DNA from 2 places in the Bradyrhizobium sp. MI1.7 genome. Region 1 is predicted to be linked to the other one. Evidence: riboswitches for the same ligand, from Rfam matches in the RefSeq annotation. Region 1 holds a riboswitch; the other holds the start of a gene.
What was found. A riboswitch is a leader RNA that binds a small molecule or an ion and turns the genes downstream of it on or off. The one in region 1 is predicted to bind cobalamin.

Region 1 (7,630 bases):
CCGGAATTGCGGGCGACAATCCATGCGATGCCGCGCGTGCGCATCAACTCGAGCTCGCCGTCGAACGTGAACGGCCCGCGCGACACGATCACGTCCGCAGCGAAAGGCAGCGGTGCTTCGGGCGGATCGACGAACCGCAGCGTGTAGGTGTGCTGCGGCTTGCTCGCGAATGGCGCGATGTGCTGCCGGCCGATGGCGAGGAACATTTTTGCCGGCGTCTCGGGCAGCGCAGCGACCGCGGCGGTGACGTCGGCGACTTCGATCCAGTTGTCGCCGGGCGCCTTCGTCCAAGGCGCGCGCTCGAGCGCGATCAGCGGCGTGCCCGTTTGCGCGCACGCCTGGACCGCGTGGCGGCTCATCTCGGCAGCGAAGGGATGTGTGGCGTCGATCACATGCGTGATGCGCTCACCGCGAATATAGTCCGCAAGCCCGCTCACGCCGCCGAAGCCGCCGATGCGGGTCGGCAGCGGCTGATCGGCGGGCGCGCGAGTGCGACCGCCATAGGAATACACGGCGTCGATGCGCGCGCGTGCGACTTCCGCGGCGAGCAAGCTCGCATCGGCGGTTCCGCCCAGAATGAGGGCGCGCGTCATGGCTGATCCCTGGCTGACCATCATCGGTATCGGCGAAGATGGCCTTGCCGGGCTGTCCGAGGCAAGCCGAAAGGCGCTTGCCAAGGCAGAAACTGTTTTTGGTGGCGAGCGTCATCTCGCGCTTGCTGATGTGGAGGGGCGCGGTCGCCCGTGGCCGGTGCCGTTCGACGCAGACATCGTGGTGAGCTGCCGCGGCCGGCCGACGGTGGTACTCGCCTCCGGCGATCCGTTCTGGCACGGTGCCGGTGCAAGTCTCGCCGAGAAGCTCGATGCCAACGAGTGGATCGCGCATTCGGCGCCATCGACCTTCTCGCTCGCCGCCGCGCGGCTCGGCTGGCGCCTCGAAGCCATTGCCTGTCTCGGGCTTCATGCCGCGCCGTTCGAGCGTCTCGTGCCGTATCTGGCGCCCGGTGCGCGCATCATTTGCCTCATGCGTGACGGCAAGGCGGCCGGTGATCTCGCCAAATGGCTGAGCGAGCGCGGGTGGGGCGCCTCGGCGTTCTGGACTCTCGCCGCGCTCGGCGGGGCGCGCGAAAGCATCGCTGAGCATCGTGCCGACGGCTTTGCGGGCGATCTCGCCGAAAACCTGGTCGCAGTGGCCGTCGAGGCGAGGGGCGGGCAAGGCATTCCCCGCAGCTCCGGCCTGTCCGACGATCTCTTTGCTCACGACGGCCAGATCACCAAACGGCCGGTGCGCGCGCTGGCGCTCTCGGCGCTGGCGCCGCGTCCCGGCGAGCGGCTGTGGGATATCGGCGCGGGTTCTGGCTCGATCTCGGTCGAATGGGCGCTGTGCGGCGGGACGGCGAGCGCCATCGAGGCGCGCGAGGATCGTGCCGCGAATATCCGCAGCAATGCAACAGCGTTCGGATTGGCGCATCGGATCACCGTCATCACGGGGAGCGCGCCCGAAGCTCTTGCCGGACTGGAAGCGCCGGACGCGGTCTTCATCGGTGGCGGTCTCGATATCGAGATGTTCGATGCCATCTGGTCACGGCTTGTGCCGGGTGCTCGGCTCGTCGCGCATGCGGTGACGCTGGAAACGGAAGCGCTGCTCGGCGAGCTGCACCAGCGCCATGGCGGCGAGTTGATGCGGGTCGAGATTGCCCATGCCGCGCCGCTCGGCCGCTACCGGTCCTGGGAAGCGTCGCGGCCCGTGGTGCAATGGAGTGCGGTTCGATGAAAGTCGCCGGACTCGGATTCAAGAAGGATGTCACGCTGGCTTCGCTGCGCGAGGCGATGCTGGCGGCCGGTGGTCCCGAGGGCCTTGCGGCGGTCGCGACTGTTAGCGACAAGGCGGAAGCGGAGCCGCTCAAACAGCTCGCGCGCGAATGCGGCGTGCCGATCAAGGCAGTCTCGGCTGAAGCGTTGGCTAACATCCACACGCCGACGCAGTCAAAACTCGTCGCGGAAAAGTTCGGCACGGGCTCGGTCGCTGAAGCCGCTGCGCTCGTTGCGGCTGGCCCTCGCGCGCGATTGATTGCGACGCGGGCGGTCTCGCGGGATCGCACCGCGACCGCCGCGATCGCGGAAGGAGACGGCGCATGACGGTGCACTTCATCGGTGCCGGGCCGGGCGCTCCGGATTTGCTGACGTTGCGCGGACGCGACTTGATCGCGGCCTGTCCGGTCTGCCTCTATGCGGGCTCGCTGGTGCCCGAGGGCGTGCTGGCGCATTGCCCGCCCGGCGCCCGCATCGTCAACACCGCACCGCTGTCGCTCGACGAGATCATCGCGGAGATCGCTGCCGCGCATTCGGACGGCAAGGATGTTGCCCGCTTGCATTCGGGCGATCTCGCGATCTGGTCGGCGATGGGCGAGCAGCTTCGCCGCCTGCGCGCGCTCGGTATTCCCTACACGGTCACGCCGGGCGTGCCGTCCTTCTCGGCTGCAGCAGCTGCACTAGAGGCTGAGCTGACGCTGCCCGGTCTTGCCCAGTCAGTGGTGCTGACGCGCACGCCGGGCCGCGCCAGCGCGATGCCTGAGGGCGAAAAGCTCGCAGCGTTCGCCGCCACCGGAGCGGTGCTCGCGATCCATCTGTCGATCCATCTGCTCGACAAGGTCGTCGCAGAGCTCACGCCGCATTACGGCGCGGATTGCCCCGTCGCGATCGTCTGGCGTGCGAGCTGGCCGGACCAGCGCATCGTTCGCGCCACGCTGGCGACGCTCGATGCCGCCGTCGGCACCGAGATGGAGCGCACGGCGCTGATCCTGGTCGGCAAGACGCTTGGTGCTGCGGATTTTGACGAGAGCCGTCTCTATGCCGTCGACTACGACCGCCGCTATCGGCCGGTCGGTGCCGATCCGCGCTTTCCGGAGGCATCGTGATGCCGGCAGGGCTCGTCATCTCCGCGCCGGCCTCCGGCGTCGGCAAGACCACGCTGACGCTGGCGCTGGCGCGCGCCTGGCGCAATCGCGGATTGAACGTGCAGTGCTTCAAGAGCGGGCCCGATTATATCGATCCCGCCTTCCATGCCGCTGCGACGGGGCGCGCTTCCGTCAACGTCGATAGCTGGGCGATGGATCGCGGGGCGATAGCTCATCTCGTCGGTCGCGGCACTGATGCCGATGTCGTGCTCGCGGAGGGCTCGATGGGCCTGTTCGACGGCGTCGCCGCGCGCGGCGTCTCCGGCACCGGCGCCACCGCCGACATTGCTGAGATGCTGGGCTGGCCGGTGCTGCTGGTGATCGATCCCTCCGGACAGGCGCAGACGGCGGCGGCGATCGCCGCAGGCCTTCGTGACTATCGCGCCGGTGTGCGCCTTGCCGGCGTGGTGCTCAACCGCGTCGCCAGCCCACGTCATGAAGATCTCGTGCGGCGTGCACTCAACGACGCCGGCATCGCCGTGTTCGGCGCGCTGCCGCGCCATGCCGAGATCAGCCTGCCGAAACGGCATCTCGGCCTGGTGCAGGCCGAGGAGCAGGCCGAGATCGGCAAGCTGATCGACGAAGCCGCGCGCTTCGTCGCCGAGCATGTCGATCTCGATGCGGTGCTGCGATCGGCAGCGAGCTGGTCGCCGCAACCGGCGGCAAACGGCATGAATGTGACGCCGCCCGGGCAGCGCATTGCGTTGGCCCGCGATGCCGCGTTCTCCTTCATCTATCCGCACATGCTGGAAGCCTGGCGCGCGGCGGGCGCCGAGATATCGACCTTCTCGCCGCTTGCCGATGAAGCGCCTGACGCGAGTGCCGATGTCTGCTGGCTGCCCGGCGGCTACCCTGAGCTGCACGCGGGGAAGATCGCGGCCAATGCTCGCTTTCGCGACGGTCTGCGTGCCTTCGCTGACAAACGGCCGGTGCACGGCGAATGCGGGGGCTACATGGTGCTGGGAACCGCTCTGACCGACGCCGACGGCGTCCGTCATGAGATGACGGGCCTGCTCGGACTGGAGACGAGCTTTGCCAAGCGCCGCATGCATCTCGGCTATCGTCTCGCTGCGCTCGCCGCGCCGATGCCGGGCCATCAGGCCGGCGCGCGCCTGCGCGGTCATGAGTTCCACTATTCGACGATTATCGCGCAGCCGGATACGCCGCTGGCGGTCGTGCACGATGCAACAGGCGCGGTCATCGCCGAGACCGGCTCGCGCCGCGGTCATGCCACCGGCACGTTCTTCCATCTGATCGCGGAGGATCGGTGAGCGGTTTTGTCACTTTCATCTCGGCCGGCCCCGGCGACCCGGAGCTCCTCACGCTCAAAGGTGCCGCGCGGCTGCGCGATGCCGACGTCGTGCTCTATGACGACCTCGCCTCCGGTGCGATCCTCGATCTGGCCCGGCCCGGCGCCAATCTCGTCGCGGTCGGGAAGCGGGCAGGGCGGCCCTCGACCAAGCAGCACCACGTCAACCGCCTGCTGGTCGACTATGCCGCGGCTGGTGTCCGTGTGGTGCGGCTGAAATCGGGCGATGCGGGTATCTTTGGCCGGCTCGAGGAGGAGCTGGAGGCGCTGCGCGAAGCTGGCATCGGCTACGAGATCATTCCCGGAATCACCTCGGCCTGTGTCGCCGCTGCGCAAGCCGGCATTCCCCTGACCCGGCGCCACACCTCGCGCCGGGTGCAGTTCGTGACCGGGGCCGATGTCACCGGCGAGCTGCCGCAGAATTTGAACTGGGCGGCGCTGGCTGATCCCGAAGCGACCACCGTGGTCTATATGGGCCGGCGCACCTTTCCGGCGCTTGTCGCAAAATTGATCGAGCACGGCCTCGCGCCTGATACCCCGGCGCTGTTCGCCGAATCCCTCGGTCGTCCCGACGAGCGGCTGGTCCGCACCACCATTGCCGAGCTGGCCGAGCAACTTGCGCGGGGCGGCGCTGCCTCGACGGCCGCCGTGATCCTGTTCGGCGCACTGGCCGGGGATTATCCGTCATGACCGTCCCGGCCGCCCTTCGCCCCTTGACGCCCGGCTGGCGAAAGGGGCACACAGGAGATGCATGGTGCTCGAGGCGGCGCAAACCGCCGGAGCATAATCGGGAATGGGGGTGGGCGGACAGTTGCGCCGCCCAAAACCCCAGCCGCCCCCGCGACTGTAAGCGGTGAGGGACTCCGATCAGCCACTGGGCCGCAAGGCCCGGGAAGGCCGGAGAACCCCAGTGAACCGCGAGCCAGGAGACCGGCCGTGCATGTCTTGTGGCCAAGGCCGTCGGGTGTGACGGCAGGAAGGAACTGAACCATGCATATCGAACCCGGAGTCGTATCGGGCGCCAAGCTCGTGTTGAGTTACGCAACCGGCATCGCCGTCGGCGGCGTTGCGCTGAAGCTCGCGGTCGAGACCGTGCGCGAGCAGGGCATCACGTCGTTCGCGGCGCGGACGCTCGCCACCACGGGCCTCGTGTTCGTCTTCTTCGAGATCCTGCCGCACTTCCCGGTCGGCGTCTCCGAGGTGCACTTCATCCTCGGCTCGACCCTGTTCCTGCTGTTTGGGGCAGCGCCCGCGGCCTTCGGCCTTGCGTTCGGACTGTTGTTCCAGGGCATCTTCTTCGAGCCGCCCGATCTGCCGCAATTCGGCATGAACGTCACCACGCTGCTGGTGCCGCTGTTCGGGATCCAGGCGATCGCCGCGCGGATCATTGCCCGCAACACCGCCTATGTCGATCTCAGGTATCGCCAGGCGCTGGCGCTTTCGACCACGTATCAGGCCGGCGTCATCGCCTGGGTCGCGTTCTGGGCGCTCTATGGCTCGGGCTTCGGTGCGACCAACCTCGTCAACATCGCGACCTTCGCGGCCTCCTACGCGCTCGTCATCGTGATCGAGCCGCTGGCCGACCTCGGTGTGCTGGCGCTGGCGAAGTCGCTGCGCGGCGTCACCGCGCCCGGCCTCGTTACCCCGCGTTTGCATAACGCGGCTTGAGAGAGACAAGCGAACGGGCGGCCGTGATGGCCGCCCTTCGCACTCACGATGCTCACGCTCTCCCTGATAGGCATCGGTTGCGGCGATCCCGAGCAGCTCACGCGCGCCGCCGTTCAAGCCATCAACGCGGCCGATCTCATCCTGATCCCGCGCAAGGGGACGGCGAAGTCCGATCTCGCAGATCTCAGGCGGACGATCTGCGCGGATGTGCTCACCAATCAAACGACGCGCATTGCCGAGTTCGATCTTCCCGTGCGCGATGCCGGTGAAGCGGATTATCACAAGGGCGTGGACGATTGGCACGAGGCCGTGGCCGCGGCCTGGTCGCAGACGATCGCCAGCCATCTCGGTGATGATGGCAAGGTCGCGCTGCTGATCTGGGGCGATCCTTCGCTCTACGATTCCTCGCTGCGCATTGCGCGGCGGCTCGATCCCTTGCCTGATATCGAAGTTGTGCCCGGCATCACCTCGATCCAGGCGCTGTGCGCGGCGCATGCGCTGCCGCTCAACGACATCGGCGAACCCTTCCTCGTCACGACGGGGCGCCGCTTGCGCGAGGGCGGCTGGCCGCAAGGCGTCGATACCGTGGTGGTGATGCTCGACGGCGGCACGGCGTTCCAGTCGCTCGATCCTGCGGGGCTGCACATCTGGTGGGGCGCTTATCTCGGCATGCCCGATCAGATCGTCATGTCGGGCGTTCTGGCCGAGATCGGCCCGCACATCATCGCCGCGCGACAGGATGCGCGCGAGCGGCACGGCTGGATCATGGACAGCTACATTCTCAAGCGCAGGCCGTAAGCGAGGCAGCATGCTCCCTGAATGGGTCACCCGGAAATGCCCCGATGTCTCCGCTGTCCATCGCGAGGCGGCGCTCGCGCGTCAGGCGCAACTGACGAAGCCGGCTGGCGCGCTCGGCCGGCTGGAGCAGCTTGCGGTCGAGCTTGCGGGCCTGCAGGCGACCGAGCAGCCGCGTGCCGCGCGGGTGCCGATCATCGTCTTCGCCGGCGATCACGGCATCGTCGCGCAGGGCGTGTCGGCCTATCCGCAAGGAGTGACCATCGCGATGATGGCGAATTTTGCCTCGGGCGGTGCCGCGATCTCGGTGCTGGCGCGTGAGCTTGGCTCAAACCTTGAGGTCGTCGACGCCGGTACGCTGGCACAGGAGGAGATGGCAGGAATCGTCACCGACAAGCCGCGCAGCGGCACGCGCGACTTCAGCGTGGAAGCCGCGCTCACCCCCACGGAGCTGGCATTCGCCTTCGAAGCCGGTCAGCGCGCAGTCGCGCGCGCAGACGCCGGCAGGCCCGATCTCCTGATCTTCGGCGAGATGGGCATCGGCAATACCACGACGTCGGCGGCGATTGCGGCGAGCCTGCTTGGCATCAGTGCCGAGGAGATCGCGGGCAGCGGTACCGGCGTCGATGCGGCCGGCCGTGCGCACAAGGCGCGCGTGATCGACGCTGCGATCGTGCGGCATGGCGTTGCAGGTGCTTCGCCGGAAAAGATCCTGTGCGCCGTCGGCGGCCTCGAAATCTCGGCGATCTGCGGCGCCATCATTGCGGCTGCACAAGCCCGCATTCCCGTGTTGATCGATGGCTTCATCGTATCCGTGGCCGCGTTGGCGGCGGTGCGGCTGAACCCGTCGTGCCAGCCATTCCTGCTGCCGTCGCATCAATCGGCGGAGCAGGGGCATCGGC
Region 2 (7,630 bases), on a different contig from region 1:
CGCTTGGCCGCGCGCCTTGCACCGGCGTAGTCCTTGGCGCCGAGGCGCTTGTCCATGCGGGCGCGATGATCGTCAGCGGTCAGGAGATCGCGGAACGCCTCGTAGGAATCCTCCTCGCTGCGCTCGGACAATTCGTCCGTGCGCCAGGCCTCGCGCACCAGGCGCGTAGCCCTGTCATTGTCGCCTTCACCCAGGAGCACGCGGGCGAGCGCGAACTTGCCCTTGGCGCTGGTCGGCCGGTCCATCGTGAACTTGTGCACGGCCGCCGCGTCGCTCTTCTCCTGCCACAGCCGCGCTTCGGCGCGGCGGCGGAGCAGGGCGCTGCTCGGCCAGTCCGGATTGGCGGCGAGGAAGGCGGCATAGCGCTTGAAAGGTGCCGTGCTCTCGGAATGGCGGAGCATGAACCAGTCGGCGAGCTTCTGTCCGGCCGGATCGGCAATGCGGTCGCGCGCGGCGCTCGCATCGTCGGTCTTGCCCTTGCGCGCGAGATCGATGGCGTCCTTCAGCGCGGCTAGGTCGCCGGTGAGCGGCGGCGGCGCCGGCTTGTCCGAGGGCTCGTCGTCCTTCTTCGACTTGCGCTTGGCCTCGGCGTGCTTGCCATGGCGCGACTTGACCGCAACATGGCGCTGCTTGCCGCCGGCTTTCGTCTCATGCGTTTTCTTTGACGCCGACGATTTGTGACTGCTCTTCGCTGCCAGCTCGGCAGGAAGAAGGGCCAATGCGGCCACGGCAACGACACACGCGAGCGAGCGTAGGCACTGGTTCATTCGATGGTCCCCCTGCGAAACCACTACAAACCAAGGTCCGCGACGACATGCGGCTTGAGAATCAAAGACGACACCCAAAACGATGCCACGACATCGTTTCGCAGTCCTCACGCTCCTTCAACAATGCGGCAAAATACCGATGGGAACTCGGGAACTTCCGAAATGGCGGAAAGGGCAATGCCTTCAACCTTTGTTAACGAATAGGGCTCGCGCGACGGTTGCGCACGGTCAGGGGCGTCGCACGGGCCAGATTGCGCGTGTTCCCGCCGCCAAAACCGGTGTATTGAGTTCCCAACCGGTCCTTTCAGCTCTTACCCCCACCGCTCATGCCACTTTTCAACCAGTCGATCAGGCGCAAGATCGTCGGGATCGCCCTCGGATTGATCGTCCTGATGCTGGTCACCGCGATTCTTTCGATGGTGATGTCGAGCCAGGTCGGCGTCCTGCTCGACGAGCTGACCGATCGCTACATTCCGGCCTACGGCCATCTGGCGCGCGCCAACATCCGCTCGCTGGAGCGCTCGGTGGCGCTGCGGCGGATGGTCATGATGAAGATGCAGGCACCCTCGGAGGAGGAGGCCTATGCGGCGCGCCTGCGCGAATTCGAGGAGGCCGATCGGAAGATCGACGAGGAAGGCGAGGCCGCGCGCACGCACATCAACGCGATCATCGACGACAAGAGGACGCCTTCCGACAATGCCGGGCTGGCGCGGATCGAGACCCGCATCGAAACCGCTCTCACCGAGCTGCGTCACGACATGAATGAGGACCACGCAAAACTCCTCAAGCAGGTCGAAGGCAAGCAGATGACGGAGGCGCGCGGGACCCTTGAGCATCTCGACACCATACGCGACCAGTTCAACCAGAAGATCGACGCGATCCGCGCCGACATGCTGAAGCAGGTCTTCGCCAGTACGGCGACAGTGATCGGTCGCCAGCGCCAGGCGATGATCATTTCGGGCATCGTCACCATCCTCGCGGCGGTGGTCGGATTTGCTTTCGCGCTCCTCGTCTCCAGTGGCATCACGCGACCGGTGCGGCTGTTGCTCGCCGGCACCCGCGAGGTCGAGGCGGGTCGCTTCGACAAGACCATCACGGTCTCGACCCAGGACGAGATCGGCGAACTCGCCGCCGCCTTCAATCGCATGATCGAGCAGCTGCGGCACAACGAGCGGATCCGTGAGACCTTTGGCCGCTATATCGATCCCAAGGTGGCGCAGGGGCTGATCGACCGCCCGGAGGTCGCCATCGACGGCCAGCGCCGGGTGATGACGATCATGTTCTCCGACATGAGCGGCTTCACCTCGATGAGCGAGGGCATGACCCCGCGTGGCCTCGTCAAGGTGATGAACCACTATTTCACGGTGATGTCCGCGCCGATCCGGAGCCATCGCGGCGTCATCGATAAATATATCGGCGATGCCATCATGGCCTATTGGGGCCCTCCCTTCATTGAGGAGGACGAGCCGGCGCTGTTCGCCTGCTACGCCGCCATCGACATGGCCGATGAGGTGCCGGCGTTGCAGAAGCAATTGCCTGACCTGCTCGGCATCCGCGCCATGCCAGGCCCTTGCGATCTGCGCATCGGGATTGCCACCGGCGAGGTCCTGACCGGCAGCATCGGCTCCGAGCTGATGATGAGCTTCACCGTGATGGGCGATGCCGTGAACCTCGCTTCGCGGCTCGAACTGGTCAACAAGATCTACGGCACGCGGATCCTGATCGCGCAGGCCACGGCGGACGCGATCGGCTCGAACCTCGAGCTGCGCGAGATCGATCGTCTGGCGGTGGCCGGCCAAAGCGCATCGCAGGCCATTTTCGAGGTGATGAGCAAGGCGCACGGGCTCAGCGTCCCGCAGGAGAGCCTGCGCGCACGCTACGCCGAAGGCCTCGCCGCCTACCGCGCGCAGCGCTTCGACGAGGCTCGCGCCGCGTTCAATGCAGCGCTCGAAGCCGTGCCCGGCGACGGTCCCTCGCGCACGCTGCTCGGCCGCATCGCGCAGTTCGAAGCCAATCCGCCGGACGCCAATTGGGACGGCGCCTGGCGGCTGGAGCAGAAATAGCCGTCCTTGCCGGGCTTGCACCGCCCTTGCTGGAAAAAACGTTTCTACTCGATAACGATGTTCGCCGTGACCTATTTCTCAGGCTTAGGTTTGACGTCCCTTGTGGCGTTTGATGGGGACACGCCGATGACAGAACTTCATGACAGGCTGGAACGGTTCGAGACGCTCACCGCCGAATGCGAGCTGATTGCCAAGCTCGCCACCGACAGCACCAAGCGCGAGTTCTATCTGAGACTCTCGGAGCAGTACCGTCAGCTGGCGGTGGATATGCGGAAGGCGATCGCGACCAAGGCCGCGGCCTGACGCCACCTGCAATCCGTTCTTAATGTTTGGCGCGCATCCTTCGGGATGCGAGCGTCGCGATCATGATTGCTCGCATTGGGAATGCCGAGGTCCGTTGCGGTGCAGCGCATCTCGCTGACGTCGCTTTGCCGCTCCTCACCAGGGCAATCCCATGCGCCTTCTCGCAGTCCTCATCTTCGCGCTCATGACGGCCGCCTGCAACCAGGAGCAGGACATCACCGGCTCGACCCCGGTCTGTGCGATGCGGAGCTACACGTCCTACAATCCCCGCGACATGAACCAGTGCGTTGCCGCCTGCAAGGCGTGCGACCACGGCAACACCGTCACCTGCACCACGTCATGCACCCTCAAGGGCGCGCACTGAGCGGCGGCGCTGCCTGAAGCTGAGGAGCAGACGGTGCTCGGGCACCGGAACGATTCACATGGGTTAGTCATTGAAGGGGCAGGCAGGACGCGGAGTCCTATGGAATGGGTATGCTCGATCCCGGTCGGTTCCTGGTGTCGTGCTCGCATTGCGATGCATGGCCGATGGCGGCCAACGTCAAACGTTCGAGCTGGTCGGCGTCGCCGCACGAGGTCCGCTTCGTATGCCCGCGCTGTCGCCGCGAGGAGATCGCCATCATCTCGGCCTCCGGTGAACTGACCCCGATCCGGCGCATCGACGCTCCGCTGCGCGACGTCACCGCGGCCTGGGCTCAGGCCCAGCGGCCAAGAGGGCGGGCGTAGCCCGCCCGTCACAGGACCAAGAGATCGGGCGTAGTCGGCTCTGCGCAACGCCTTGCGCGGTCCGTTTTTTGGAACCCGGCCTACGCCGACGCGTTTCCGCTCCGACATCAACGCATCGAGGCCCTGCGAATGATCAGCGAGCATTTCGACACCCGCACCCGGATCAACATGAAGCTGGCGCTGGATCGGGTCTGCCGCAATCGCCCGGTCGGCGAGGACCATTGCTTTCGCAGGTCCGTTGCCGAGAACATCATCCGCTGCGCGCTCACAGGCCGCACCGGCATCGGCCAGCTCGTCGATGCCGGCGAGCGGGCGATGATCAGGACGCGTTCGGAGCGGGAGCCGGCCTGATTGCGCCGGCTCAATCTCCGGTGCGGCGCTCTGACCGTGATGCAACCGGCCGATTGACTCTTCGCTTGCCCGCCCCGTAGATTGGCTGGTGACGGTTCTCCTCACGGAGATCAAAAGGGAACGTGGTGCGAGGTTTTCCCGATACCGGGATATTCTCAACGCCACGGCTGCCCCCGCAACTGTAAGCGGCGAATCTTTCGTCATATGCCACTGGGAATCTCGGTCCTGGGAAGGCGACGTAAGGTAACGACCCGCGAGCCAGGAGACCTGCCGTCAGCCGTGGTCACACGCGAAGATGTCGGTCGGGGAGTACAGACATTAGCTTCACCGGAGCAATCGAACGCTCCGCCGTGAAACCTCGTTCGCTGTGACGTGCCACTGACGTCATACCGAGGTTACAAGAGTGTCCCGTATTGTCTTTGCCGCCAGGCGCTTCCGCGCCGGCGTTGTCGCGTTCGTTTCCCTGTATTCGCTCGATCTGTCCATTGCCCAGGCCCAGCAGTCGGCATCGCCCGATCTGCTGCCGCCGGTCGAGGTCGCGCCGACCGAGCGTGCGGCCAAGCCGCGAGCCGCGCGGCCTGCGCCCGACCAGCCCGAGCAGCGGCGCGTCGCTCGGCTGCCGAAGCCCGAGCTGGTGCCGGCGTCGCCCCCGGTTGCCGGGGTATCCGCGGCCAACCTGTTTCCGACGGTCGTCGTCAGTCCGACGGGCGTTGTCACTCCGACCAATCTGGTTGCGAGCTCGGTGACGGTTCTGACCGCCAGAGACATGGAGCGCGATCAGCGCCGGACCGCACCCGATGCGCTGAGCGCGGTTCCTGGCCTGAACCTCGTGCAGACCGGCGGTCCGGGTGGACAGACGTCGATCTTCATGCGCGGAACGAATTCCAACCACACCAAGGTCCTGATCGACGGCATCGATGTCAGCGATCCCAGCAACCCGAACCGTTCGTTTGATTTCGGCCAGTTGCTCACCTCCGACATTCAGCAGATCGAAGTCCTGCGCGGTCCGCAGGGCGGTCTCTACGGCGCAGACGCGCTGGGTGGCGTGATCTCCATCGTGACGAAGAAGGGCGACGGTCCCGCCCGCGCCACCGGCTCGGTCGAGGGAGGCTCGTTCGGAACGTTCAATCAAACTGCAGGTCTGAGCGGTTCACAGGACCACTTCAACTATGCCTTCAACGTCGCGCATTTCCACGCGAACGACGTGCCGGTGACGCCGGTCGAATTGCTGCCGCCGGGGCAGAAGGCGATCGGCAACTATTACGACAACATGACCTATTCGACGAAGCTTGGCGTCGAATTGAGCGAAAACCTGACGCTCAATAGCGTGGCGCGGTACACCGACGCCACCCTGCGCTTTACCGGAGACACCTTCGATCCCGTCACATCCGCGAGCTTTCCCGCGGCCGCGCAAAGCACGCAGACGGTGCACCAGCTCTTCACGCGCGGGGAGGCGGTCTGGTCCGCTCTCGACGACCGGATGAAAAGCTATTTCGGCGTCAACTACACCAATCACTGGAACTACAACATCTCGCCCGGCGACGCGATGGCCACGATCACGACCGGCGACCGCGTCAAGTATGATTGGCACACCACGACCCAGCTCGCGCCCAACAACAATGTCATCATTGGCGCGGAGCATGAGACCGAAACACTGCAAACGGCGACGGTTTCGGCGCAAAACGTCAACAAGGCCGGATATATGGAGCTGCAGTCCCAGTTCCGGGATCGCATCTTCTTCACGGCCAATGTCCGGCAGGACGACAACGAGCGGTTTGGAGAGCATCCGACCTTTCGTCTGGCGTCTGCCGTGATCGTGCCGGTCACGGATACGAAGTTCAAGGGAAGCTACGGCACGGGGTTCAAGGCGCCGACGCTCAACCAGCTTTACGTCAGCTTTCCCGCGTTCTTCTTCTTTGCAAATCCCAACCTCAGGCCCGAGGAAAGCGTCGGATACGACGCCGGCTTCGAGCAACCCTTGTTTGGCGATCGTGTCCGCTTCGGGTCGACCTACTTCCGTAACAACATTACCGACCTGATCCAGAGCACGTTCGATCCCGTGACGTTCACGAGCACCAGCACCAATATCGGCAAGGCGATCACGGAGGGCACGGAGAGCTTCGTCGCGGCTGCGATCACCGACCGGCTTCGCGTTCGTGCCGACTACACTTTTACCCGCGCAGTGGATGCAACGGCGGGACTGGAGCTGCTGAGGCGTCCGAAGGAGAAGTGGAGCGCAAATGTCATCTGGAATCCGATCGACCCGCTCACATTGTCCGCAACCGTGTTGCACGTCGGGAGTTTCGTCGATGGCAACCGCGACTTCAGCATTCCGCGTCTGCTGGCTCCGGCCTACACCGTCGTCAATGTGGCGGCCGAATATCTGGTCACCGACCAGGTGAAGGTGTTTGGCCGGGTCGATAATCTCGCCAATGTGCACTATCAAAATCCGACCGGCTTTCTGCAGCCGGGACTGGGCGTCTATGGCGGCATTCGGCTGGCGAATTACGACGTCAGATAGCGAGAGAGAGAGAGAGAGAGAGAGAGAGAGAGAGAGAGAGAAGCCTCATGACGACGGCCGATCCGCTCATGGACCTGATCGCAAGCCAGCTTGCCGACGCTGAGGCCGGCTGGAGCGTCGGCACGTTCGGTGCCATTGCCGAGTTCACACGCGAGCCCGGTGAGGCCCTCGATATGGAGCAGTCTCGCAACGGGATCAGCGCCGTGACGCAGAAGGGTGGGATACGCGTTGTCTCCCACCCGGATCTGCGCCTGATCGCATCGGAATCGCCGACCACGGAGAGCTGGAGCCACCGCATCGCGCTGTGTCTTCCGCATGAAGCCAGCGCCATGAGTGGTCGTACCGTGCTGACCGAGCTCGGTCCGGATGTCGAGGCGCTCCTGACGAGGGATCGCAGCGGCATCCTGTTCGACCTTGGTCTCGGAACGTTGCAGATCGACGCCTGCATCCGCGTCAGCGATGCCGATGCCGTCGCCGCGCTCAGGAGCCGCACGGGCCAATCCGTGTTCGCGCCCGAAAGCGACGCCATGCGGATCATTCTGGCCGCCAATCCGCACCGCGTCTTCATCAGCCGCATCGGGCGCGCCGAGGTATTCCAGCCGATCCCGCCGCCGGGTGGGCGAAGCCCTGACGGCCCGCACACCCACGTCCTGCCAAAGCTGCTCGCGCATCGCCGCACCCATGCCGCCACCGAGCCGCTGCCTGAGGGGTGGATCCCCTGCGCGCATCTCTATCCGGCCCATCCGCTCCGCGATCAGCTCGGCCGCAAGCGCGCTTTTCGGCCGGATCATCACGCAGCCTTCCAGGCGCTGCTCGAGCTCTATGGGCTGCCGGAGCTAACGGTGTGCAAGAGGGCCGTGGTCGACGCGGTCGCGAAGGGGCGGGGACCTGAGATGGCG

Region 2: another riboswitch for cobalamin. It lies ahead of AC0L3X_RS05395 (TonB-dependent receptor plug domain-containing protein); the one in region 1 lies ahead of AC0L3X_RS08870 (energy-coupling factor ABC transporter permease).

The regions. Positions count from the first base shown of each region.
Region 1 covers NZ_JBVVPO010000006.1:72,106-79,735, forward strand. Annotated here, with positions in the region: gene AC0L3X_RS08840 (cobalt-precorrin-6A reductase) at 1-593, opposite strand, end outside; gene AC0L3X_RS08845 (bifunctional cobalt-precorrin-7 (C(5))-methyltransferase/cobalt-precorrin-6B (C(15))-methyltransferase) at 592-1,773, shown strand; gene AC0L3X_RS08850 (cobalamin biosynthesis protein) at 1,770-2,138, shown strand; gene cobM (precorrin-4 C(11)-methyltransferase) at 2,135-2,917, shown strand; gene AC0L3X_RS08860 (cobyrinate a,c-diamide synthase) at 2,917-4,227, shown strand; gene cobA (uroporphyrinogen-III C-methyltransferase) at 4,224-4,955, shown strand; cobalamin riboswitch at 5,001-5,218, shown strand; gene AC0L3X_RS08870 (energy-coupling factor ABC transporter permease) at 5,256-5,933, shown strand; gene cobF (precorrin-6A synthase (deacetylating)) at 5,982-6,731, shown strand; gene cobT (nicotinate-nucleotide--dimethylbenzimidazole phosphoribosyltransferase) at 6,742-7,630, shown strand, end outside.
Region 2 covers NZ_JBVVPO010000003.1:184,922-192,551, reverse strand. Annotated here, with positions in the region: gene AC0L3X_RS05425 (lytic transglycosylase domain-containing protein) at 1-767, opposite strand, end outside; gene AC0L3X_RS05420 (adenylate/guanylate cyclase domain-containing protein) at 1,094-2,830, shown strand; gene AC0L3X_RS05415 (hypothetical protein) at 2,957-3,133, shown strand; gene AC0L3X_RS05410 (hypothetical protein) at 3,285-3,497, shown strand; gene AC0L3X_RS05405 (hypothetical protein) at 3,602-3,859, shown strand; gene AC0L3X_RS05400 (hypothetical protein) at 3,989-4,210, shown strand; cobalamin riboswitch at 4,286-4,499, shown strand; gene AC0L3X_RS05395 (TonB-dependent receptor plug domain-containing protein) at 4,614-6,731, shown strand; gene AC0L3X_RS05390 (DUF6925 family protein) at 6,779-7,630, shown strand, end outside.